Regions from separate parts of the Microbacterium sp. NPDC089321 genome, predicted to be linked through region 1. Evidence: riboswitches for the same ligand, from Rfam matches in the RefSeq annotation. Region 1 holds a riboswitch; the other holds the start of a gene.
What was found. Region 1 has a riboswitch for thiamine pyrophosphate ahead of thiM (hydroxyethylthiazole kinase). Riboswitches for the same ligand answer to the same signal wherever they lie in the genome.
Positions count from the first base shown of each region.

Region 1 (4,446 bases):
ATGCGCGCGGTTCGGGTGCGCGGCCGAGTGGTCGAGGCGACGGCGGAAGAGAGCGCCGCCGATCTCGCCGCGCGTTCCCGGTCGGCGCGCGCCCGCATCTCGCCGGGGGAGTGGATGCTGTGGCGCGTCGTTCCCGAGCGCGTCGAGTTCTGGCAGGGACGCCCCGATCGCGACCACGTGCGACTGATCTACCGGCGGCAGGACCGGGCGTGGGTTCACGGCGTCGAGCGCGCAGAGACGACCGGCGATATCGAGGAGCAGAGATGAGCGACTACCAGGTGATCGAGATCGGCGCGCAGCAGGACTGGCGTGCCTTCCACGGCGGCTTCGACGAGGCGCGTTCGCGCGACGGACGACGCGTCGTCGACCACGAGCTGACCATGCAGTACATCGGCATGACGGCCAATGCCCTCGTTCCGGGCGAGCAGGCCGGCTACTGGCATGTGCACGAGAAGGTCGAGGAGCTGTACGTCTTCCTCGGCGGCCGTGGCCAGATGGGACTGGACGACGACGTGATCGATGTCGCCGAGGGCACGGTGGTGCGCGTCGGCCAGGGCGTGTGGCGAACCTGGAGGGCGCTGCCGGACAGCCCTGCGGCGCTGCGCTGGCTGTGCATCCGCTCCGGCGGTGAGAGCCTTCCGCACATGCCGGACGACTCCCGGCGCGGCCCGGACCGTTCCCTGCCGTGGTGAGCGCCGTCTGACGCTCTGAGCGGAATCGCTTCCGTCGCATCCCGCCGAGTGGTGTCATTGCCGCATGACGAAGGTGCTCGTGCTCGGCGGAACAGGTTGGCTCTCGGGGCGCATCGCGCGTCGATGGCGGGATGCCGGAGCGGCGGTGACGTGTCTTGCCCGCGGTGACCGGCCGGCAACCGACGGCACCGTGCTGCTCCGGGGCGACCGGGATGCACCCGGCGTCTACGACCGCCTCGCCGAGCACCGCTGGGATGAGATCGTCGACATCTCGTCGCGCGCAGAGCACGTCGCGCAGGCGGTCGGGGCGCTCGGCGATCGCACCGAGCACTGGACATACGTCTCGTCGATGTCGGTGTACTCCGACGATGCGAGCGAGGGTCTCGACGAGTCGGGGGAGCTGCACGCGCCGGCGCGACCCGGCGACGAGTACGAGTACGGTGCGCAGAAGGTCGCGGCCGAGCAGGCGGTCGCGGCTCTCGGCGAGCGGGCCCTCATCGTGCGACCAGGACTGATCGTCGGCCCCGGCGACCCGAGCGATCGGTTCGGGTACTGGGCGGCGGCCTTCGCAAGGGCGGGCACCGGGCCGGTGCTGGTGCCGGAGCTCGCCGGGCGCTCGGCCCAGGTGATCGACGTCGACGACCTTGCGGAGTTCCTCTCGGGCGAGCCGCGCTGGGGCGTCGTGAACGCCATCGGCGACGTGCATCCGCTCGCCGATCTGCTCAGTCGCGTCCGTGCGGCAGCCGGCCACACCGGCGAGCTGCTCGAGGCGGGCGACGACTGGCTCGAAGCGCATGATGTGCAGTACTGGATGGGCGAGCGCTCGCTGCCGCTGTGGCTGCCCGCCGACATGCCCGGCTTCATGCGCCGCGACAACTCCGCCTACCGCGCCGCCGGGGGACGCCTCACCACCCTGGACGACACCGTCCGCGGCGTGCTCGCCGACGAGCGCGCCCGCGGTATCGACCGTGAGCGGAGGGCAGGGCTGAGCCGCGACGAAGAGCAGGCGCTGATCGCGCAGCTGACGTCGTCCTGACATCCGGCGACTCGCAGGCCGGCGCAGGACGCCCGCCTGGCTAGACTCGCGTGCAGTGACACGGGGTGCCGCATCCGCGGCTGAGATCACACCCGTCGAACCTGATCTAGTTCGTACTAGCGAAGGGATGTCGCCCATGAGCGATCCTCTGCGTCCGTCCACCCGAGTCCCGGCCTTCTCCGCCGCGCTCCTGACACGCGTGAGGGAGGAGCCACCGCTCACGCACTGCATCACCAACGCGGTGGTCACCGGCTTCACCGCGAACGCCCTGCTCGCCGTCGGAGCCTCGCCGGCGATGGTCGACATCGTCGGAGAAGCCGGCATGTTCGCCGGAGTAGCCTCGGGGCTGCTGGTCAACCTCGGCACGCCCACCCCCGAGCAGCGTGCGGCGAGTCTCGAGGCCGCCGCCGCAGCGAACGCCGCCGGCACCCCATGGGTGCTCGACCCGGTTGCGATCGGCGCCCTGCCTGTGCGCACGGCGCTCGCCGCCGAACTCGCGTCATTGCGTCCGACGGCGGTGCGCGGCAATGCCAGCGAGATCCTCGCGCTGGCAGGCACCGGGGCAGGCGGGCGGGGTGTGGATGCCGTCGATGCGCCGGATTCGGCCCTCGATGCCGCTCGCGCGATCGCCGACCGGTACGGCAGCGTGGTGGCGGTGTCCGGTCCGGTCGATCTGCTGACCGACGGCGACCGCCTGATCCGCATCGCGAACGGCGACGCGCTGCTCACTCGCGTCACCGGCGGAGGCTGTGCCCTCGGCGCGCTGATGGCGGCGCTCCTCGGTGCCGCACGCTCGGTCGGAGCGGATGCGCTCGACGCGGTCGCCTCCGCGACGCTGGTGTACACGATCGCGGCCGAGCATGCCGCCCGCGTGGCAGACGGCCCAGGCAGCTTCGCCGTCGCTCTGCTCGACGCACTCGCCGGGGTCGACCCCGCGGACATCGAGGCCGAAGCGCGCGTCGACGAGAGCGCCGGCCGCATCGAGGCGGGTGCGCTGTGAACCCGGATCTGTCGACGTACCTCGTCACCGATGCACACCTGTGCGGCGATCGGGGCGTCGTCGAGACGGTCCGCGATGCAGTGGCCGGCGGTGTCACCGTCGTGCAGCTGCGCGACAAGGACGCCCCGGACGCCTCGATCATCGAGCAGCTGATCGCGCTGAGCGAGGCGATCGCCGGTCGCGCCCTGCTCGTGGTCGACGATCGCGTCGATGCGGTGGTCGAGGCCCGACGGCGGGGAGCGCGCGTCGACGGCGTGCATGTGGGCCAGTCCGACATCCACGTCGCCGACGCCAGACGTCTGCTGGGTCCCGACGCGCTGATCGGGCTCACCGCGAACACCGATGCGCATCTCGATGCCGTCCGCGCCCTGCCCGCGGGAACGGTCGACTACATCGGCGTAGGGGTGATCCGCCCTACCGCCACGAAGCCGGATCATCCTCCGGCTCTGGGCGTCGATGGTTTCCGCGCGCTCGCCGCAGGCAGCCCAGTCCCCGCGGTGGCTATCGGCGGCATCGGCATAGACGACATCGCGCCCCTCCGCGAGGCGGGCGCTGCAGGCGTCGCGGTCGTCTCTGCCATCTGCGCCGCCGACGATGCCAGGCACGCGGCGCAGGAGATCCGGCGACGGTGGACGGGGCGCACAGCGCCGCGGGTGCTGAGCATCGCCGGCAGCGATCCCTCCGGCGGCGCCGGAATCCAGGCAGATCTCAAGTCGATCGCCGCGCACGGCGGCTACGGAATGGCGGCGATCACCGCGCTGACCGCGCAGAACACCCAGGGCGTGCGTGGTGTGCACGTGCCACCGGCCGAGTTCCTGCGCGACCAGTTGAGCGCCCTCTCGGACGACATCCGGATCGACGCGGTGAAGATCGGGATGCTGGCTGACGCCGAGATCGTCGAAACCGTCGCCGAATGGCTCGCCGCGCACCGCCCGGCCACGGTCGTCCTCGACCCTGTGATGGTCTCCACCAGCGGCGACCGGCTGCTCGATGCACGGGCCGAATCGGCCCTGCGAGATCTCGCGGCGCTCGCGGACGTCGTCACCCCGAACCTCGCCGAGCTCGCCGTGCTCGCAGGGCGATCGATCGAGGGCTGGGACGACGCCCTGTGCGCCGCGCAGCGGGTCTCGGCCGAGACCGGCGCCCTCGTGCTCGCCAAAGGCGGTCACCTCGGCGGCCCGTCCGCGCCGGATGCCCTCGTCGGCGAAGACGGCGTCATCGCCGCGTTCGACGACGCGCGCATCGAGACCGGCAGCACGCATGGCACCGGGTGCTCGCTGTCGTCGGCGCTGGCGACGCTGCGCGCAGCGGGGAACGAGTGGCCGGATGCCGTGCGCGGGGCGCGCGCGTGGCTGCGGGAATCGCTCCGCGCCGGCGATGCGCTCGACGTGGGCCGGGGTCATGGTCCGGTGAACCACTTCGCCGGACTGTGGCAACGGGGCGGTGTGACAACGCGCCCTACGGCCCACGAGGTCCGCGACGAGTGGTGGCACAGCATCGTTGACGTCCGCGGGGCGATCGACGAGCTGCCGTTCATCCGCGCGCTGGCGGACGGCTCTCTCGACCGCGAGCGGTTCCTTCGCTACCTCGCGCAGGACGCGCTGTACCTGCGCGACTACGCGCGGGTTCTCGCCGAGGCCGCACGCCTCGCGCCGACTCCTGAGGAGCAGGCCTTCTGGGCGGAATCCGCGAGGGGCTGCATCGACGGCGAGCTCGAG
Region 1 is NZ_JBFBGX010000003.1:265,523-269,968, forward strand. Features, by position in the region: gene AB0N59_RS14795 (pyridoxamine 5'-phosphate oxidase family protein) at 1-267, shown strand, start outside; gene AB0N59_RS14800 (cupin domain-containing protein) at 264-692, shown strand; gene AB0N59_RS14805 (NAD-dependent epimerase/dehydratase family protein) at 757-1,728, shown strand; TPP riboswitch at 1,780-1,873, shown strand; gene thiM (hydroxyethylthiazole kinase) at 1,865-2,728, shown strand; gene AB0N59_RS14815 (bifunctional hydroxymethylpyrimidine kinase/phosphomethylpyrimidine kinase) at 2,725-4,446, shown strand, end outside.

Region 2 (4,446 bases), on a different contig from region 1:
GGTGTCGCCGACGGTGATGTCCTTCGCGGTGAGCAGGTTCCAGTGCGAGAGAGTGCCCGTCTTGATGCCCACGACCCCGGGGTCATCGAGCATCTGGTTGGTGTTGGTCACGGTGCCGACGCCCGGGATCTCCGCCGTGCGGGTGGCCACGATCTCGGCGAAGACCGGGTTCGCCATCGCCAGCTCCGCGATCTGGATGAGCGCGCCGGGCGGTGCGACGTTCCGCTTGTCGAACCCCGAGGGAGAGGCGAGCGTCACGCCCTCGATGCCGCGATCGCTGAGCCACTGCGCCGCTGCCTGGGCGAACGCCCGGTCGGAACCCCACAGCTCGTCGGAGAGGCGGTCGATGTAGTTGTTCGCCGAGCCGAGCATGATCCCCTGCAGCATCTGGTACTCGGTGAGGCTGCCGCCGACGGGCACGTCGAGCGACGACTGGTTCGCTTCGCGGTAGCGCCAGAACTCGCGGGAGTCGGCGTAGGTGAAGCGGAAGCTCGGGCCCTGCTCGCCGACCTTCAGGGGCAGCTCGTCGAGCACCATCATCACGCTGACGACCTTCGAGATGCTCGCGATCTCGTCTGCCGACGCCGTGGACGTCACGGGCGCCAGTCCCTGGATGCCCACAGCGGCGCTGCCCTGCGCCGGCCAGGTGACGGCCGCAGCGGGAGCGGGGGCGATCGTCACGGCGGATGCCTGCGCTGTCGGGGCGACCTCGCTCAGCGGCCACAGCAGCGTGGTCGAGACGTAGGCGCCGCAGAGTGCGGCGACGATGCTCAGGGGGATCAGGATGCGGGGGCGCCGCCATCCCGGTGTCAGCCGGGCACCTTCGAAGAGCGGGCGGGGTTCGGCTGCGACCGGGTGCTCGTCGAGCAGGGCGGATGCCTCGAGCCATGTCAGTGCGGTGGGCGGGCGCTGCTCGTCGGCCCAGGCCTTCGGCGCGTCGTCGGCAGCCGAGGTCGGAGATGCTCCCGCCGGCGCGTCGGACGCCACGACGGTCGTGCTCTCCGACCTCGCGGCGTCGGCGCGCCCGACAGCGCCCTCGGGCGCGTCCGCAGGCGCTTTCCGCTCGACATCCACAGCGTCAGTATCGCTGGTCGCGGCCCGTTCCGGCCCGAGGCTGTCGCCGAACTTCGGCAGCGTCGCCGCATCGCCGGATGCACGAGCGGCCCGTGCGCGCGTGCGCTCGCGCATGACGCGGCGCGTGACAGGGCGCGTCGACTCTGGGGGAGGGCTCACCTCACCACGCTACAGGCCACCGTTTCACGGGACGAAACGCACGCCCGTGGCCACGGAACCGACGCTATGATCGAGCCATCACCACGGGAGTCCGCACGGGCGGGCTGAGAGGAAGCGAAAAGCGCTTCGACCGTCGAACCTGATCCGGATCATGCCGGCGCAGGGAGGAGTTCAGATGAGTACGTCCACGCACCGTTCCGCCACCGAGAACGCGACCACCGCATCCCCCGCACGCAAGCTCAACTGGCGTGTCGTCGACATCGTCGTCGCCGCCGTGCTCGGAGTCGCCACCGGCCTCATCTTCTGGGCCTGGAACGGCGCCGGCTATGCGTGGTTCGGCGCGGCCGACGCCCTCACCCCGGGTCTCGGCGGCATCGCCGTGGGCATCTGGCTGCTGGGCGGCGTGCTCGGCGGTCTCGTGATCCGCAAACCGGGAGCCGCTCTCGTGGTCGAGCTGATCGCCGCGATCGTCTCGGCGCTGATCGGCAACGTGTGGGGCATCTCGACCGTGCTGTCGGGCCTCGTGCAGGGGCTCGGCGCCGAGCTCATCTTCGCGCTGTTCCTCTACCGCCGCTTCACCCTGCCGGTGGCCATGCTCGCCGGTGTCGGCGCCGCCGCCGCGGCCTGGGTGTTCGAGCTGTTCTACGGGTCGTCTCCGAACATCCTGAAGAGCGTCGAGTTCAACTCGATCTACCTGGGCACGCTGGTCGTCTCGGGGGCGCTGCTGGCCGGTCTCGTCGGCTGGCTGCTGGTGCGCGCACTCGCCTCGACGGGAGCACTGAGCAGGTTCGCCGCCGGCCGGGAAGCCCGCCAGGAGGTCTGACGATGTCGGCTCCTGCTCGCGTCAGCGCGAACGGGTGGGGGTGGCGGTACGCCGGACGGCGTCTGCCGGCCGTCAGCGATGTCTCCTTCACCATCGAGCCCGGCGAACGGGTGCTGCTGCTCGGCGCCTCCGGTGCGGGGAAGTCCACGCTGCTGGCCGCACTCGCCGGCGTCCTCGGAGACGCTGAGGAAGGCGAGCGCACCGGCTCGCTGCTGGTCGACGGCGCGACACCCGAGTCCCGTCGCGGCGACATCGGGCTCGTGCTGCAGGACCCGGACGCGGGTGTGGTGCTGTCGAAGGTCGGCGATGACGTCGCGTTCGGCTGCGAGAATCTCGCGGTGCCGGCTGAGCAGATCCCTGGGCGCGTCGCCGAGGCGATGGAGGCCGTGGGGCTCGATGTTCCCCTCGACCGGCCGACCAAGGCGCTGTCGGGCGGGCAGAAGCAGCGCCTGGCGCTCGCCGGAGTTCTCGCGATGCGTCCTGGTCTGCTGCTGCTCGACGAGCCGACCGCGAACCTCGACCCGCAGGGCGTGCGCGACGTGCGCGACAGCGTGGCACGCGTGCTCGACGGCACCGGCGCCACGCTGGTCGTCGTCGAGCACCGCACCGAGGTGTGGGTCGACCTGCTCACACGGGTGATCGTGCTGGCCGCCGACGGCGGACTGCTCGCCGACGGCACTCCCGCCGAGGTGTTCGGCGCACATCGCGATGAGCTCGCGGATGCCGGCGTGTGGGTGCCGCATCACGACGTCGAGCTCTCGGTGCTGGGCGGGATGGTGGCTGCGGATGCCGTGCTCGAGACGCACGATCTGTCGGTCTCCCGCGATCGGCGCACGCCGGTGCAGTCGCATCTCGATCTCGATGTGCCGCGGGGGATGGCGACGGTCATCACCGGACCCAACGGCGCGGGCAAGTCGACGCTGGCGCTCACTCTCGCTGGATTGCTGCCCGAACTCGCCGGAGCCGTCGAGTCGGCACCCGACCTGGCTGGTCGCAGCGGACGCCGTCCTTCGAGGTGGACCTCGCGGGAGCTGCTCACACGCATCGGCACGGTGTTCCAGGAGCCCGAGCATCAGTTCCTCTCGCGCACGCTGCGCGATGAGCTCGCCGTGGGGCCTCGGGCGCTCGGCATGTCCGCCGGCCAGGTGGAGGCGATCGTCGACGACCTGCTCGAGCGGCTGCAGCTGGCGCCCCTGGGGCTCGCCAATCCCTTCACGCTGAGCGGCGGCCAGAAGCGCCGGCTCTCGGTGGCGACGGTGCTCGCGGCCTCTCCGCAGGTGATGGTGCTCGACGAACCGACGTTCGGGCAGGATCGCCGCGGCTGGATCGGCATCGTCGAGCTGCTGCAGAACGAGATCGCCGCCGGTCGCACCGTGATCGCCGTGAGCCATGACGATCAGGTGATCCGGCACCTCGGCGGCCAGCGTCTCGAGCTCGACGCGATGGGGGTGCGATGAGTCGGATGGATCTGCCGGCCGTCGCCTCCGCCGAGCGATCAGGCGAGCGCTCGGCCTGGCTCGACGGCGTGAATCCGGTCACGAAGATCGTGCTGGCGCTGGTGCTGTCGGTGCCGCTCTTCGCATCCATCGATCCGGTGAGCGCGCTGGTGGCGATCGGGCTGCAGCTGCTGTGCCTGCCGCTGACGGGCCTGCCGGTGCGCACGGTGCTGCTGCGCATGCTGCCGATCATCGTGTTCTCACCGCTCGCTGGTATCAGCATGCTGCTCTACGCCGAGCCGGAGGGGCGGGTCTACTGGCAGTTCGGGTTCGCCGCGGTCAGCGAGGGGTCGATCTCGCTGGCCATCGCGGTGACCCTGCGCGTGGTCGCCCTGGGGCTGCCGACGATCCTGCTGTTCGGGCGCACGGATCCGACCGAGCTCGGCGATGCGCTCTCGCAGGTGGCGCACCTGCCCAGCCGCTTCGTGCTCGGAGCGCTGGCAGGCACGCGCATGCTGGGTCTGTTCCTCGACGACTGGCGCACGATGGCCTTGGCTCGCCGCGCGCGGGGCGTGGGAGATTCCGGTGCCGTCAGGAGGTTCTTCTCGATGGCTTTCGTGCTGCTGGTGTTCGCGGTGCGCCGCGGCACGAAGCTGGCGATGGCGATGGAGGCGCGCGGGTTCGGCTCGGGCATCGAGCGCACGTGGTCGCGCCCCTCGCGCCTGCACCCGCGGGATGCCGTGGCCCTCGCGGGCGGCATCGCGATCATGGTGCTCGCGATCGCCGCGGCCGTCGTCGCAGGCGTCTTCAGGTTCGTCTGGAGCTGATCCGGTCCCGGCCGGCCGTCGCCGAGAGGCTCAGTCGAGAAGCGACCGGAGCACATCCTCGAGCACGATCGCGTGGTTGTGCTCGGTGTCGTTGACGGCGTAGACGAGGGTGACGACCGGATGCCCG
Region 2 is NZ_JBFBGX010000001.1:1,179,466-1,183,911, forward strand. Features, by position in the region: gene AB0N59_RS05515 (D-alanyl-D-alanine carboxypeptidase) at 1-1,233, opposite strand, end outside; TPP riboswitch at 1,307-1,416, shown strand; gene AB0N59_RS05520 (ECF transporter S component) at 1,409-2,056, shown strand; gene AB0N59_RS05525 (ABC transporter ATP-binding protein) at 2,059-3,513, shown strand; gene AB0N59_RS05530 (energy-coupling factor transporter transmembrane component T) at 3,519-4,319, shown strand; gene AB0N59_RS05535 (DUF488 family protein) at 4,350-4,446, opposite strand, start outside.
Region 2: another riboswitch for thiamine pyrophosphate. It lies ahead of AB0N59_RS05520 (ECF transporter S component); the one in region 1 lies ahead of thiM (hydroxyethylthiazole kinase).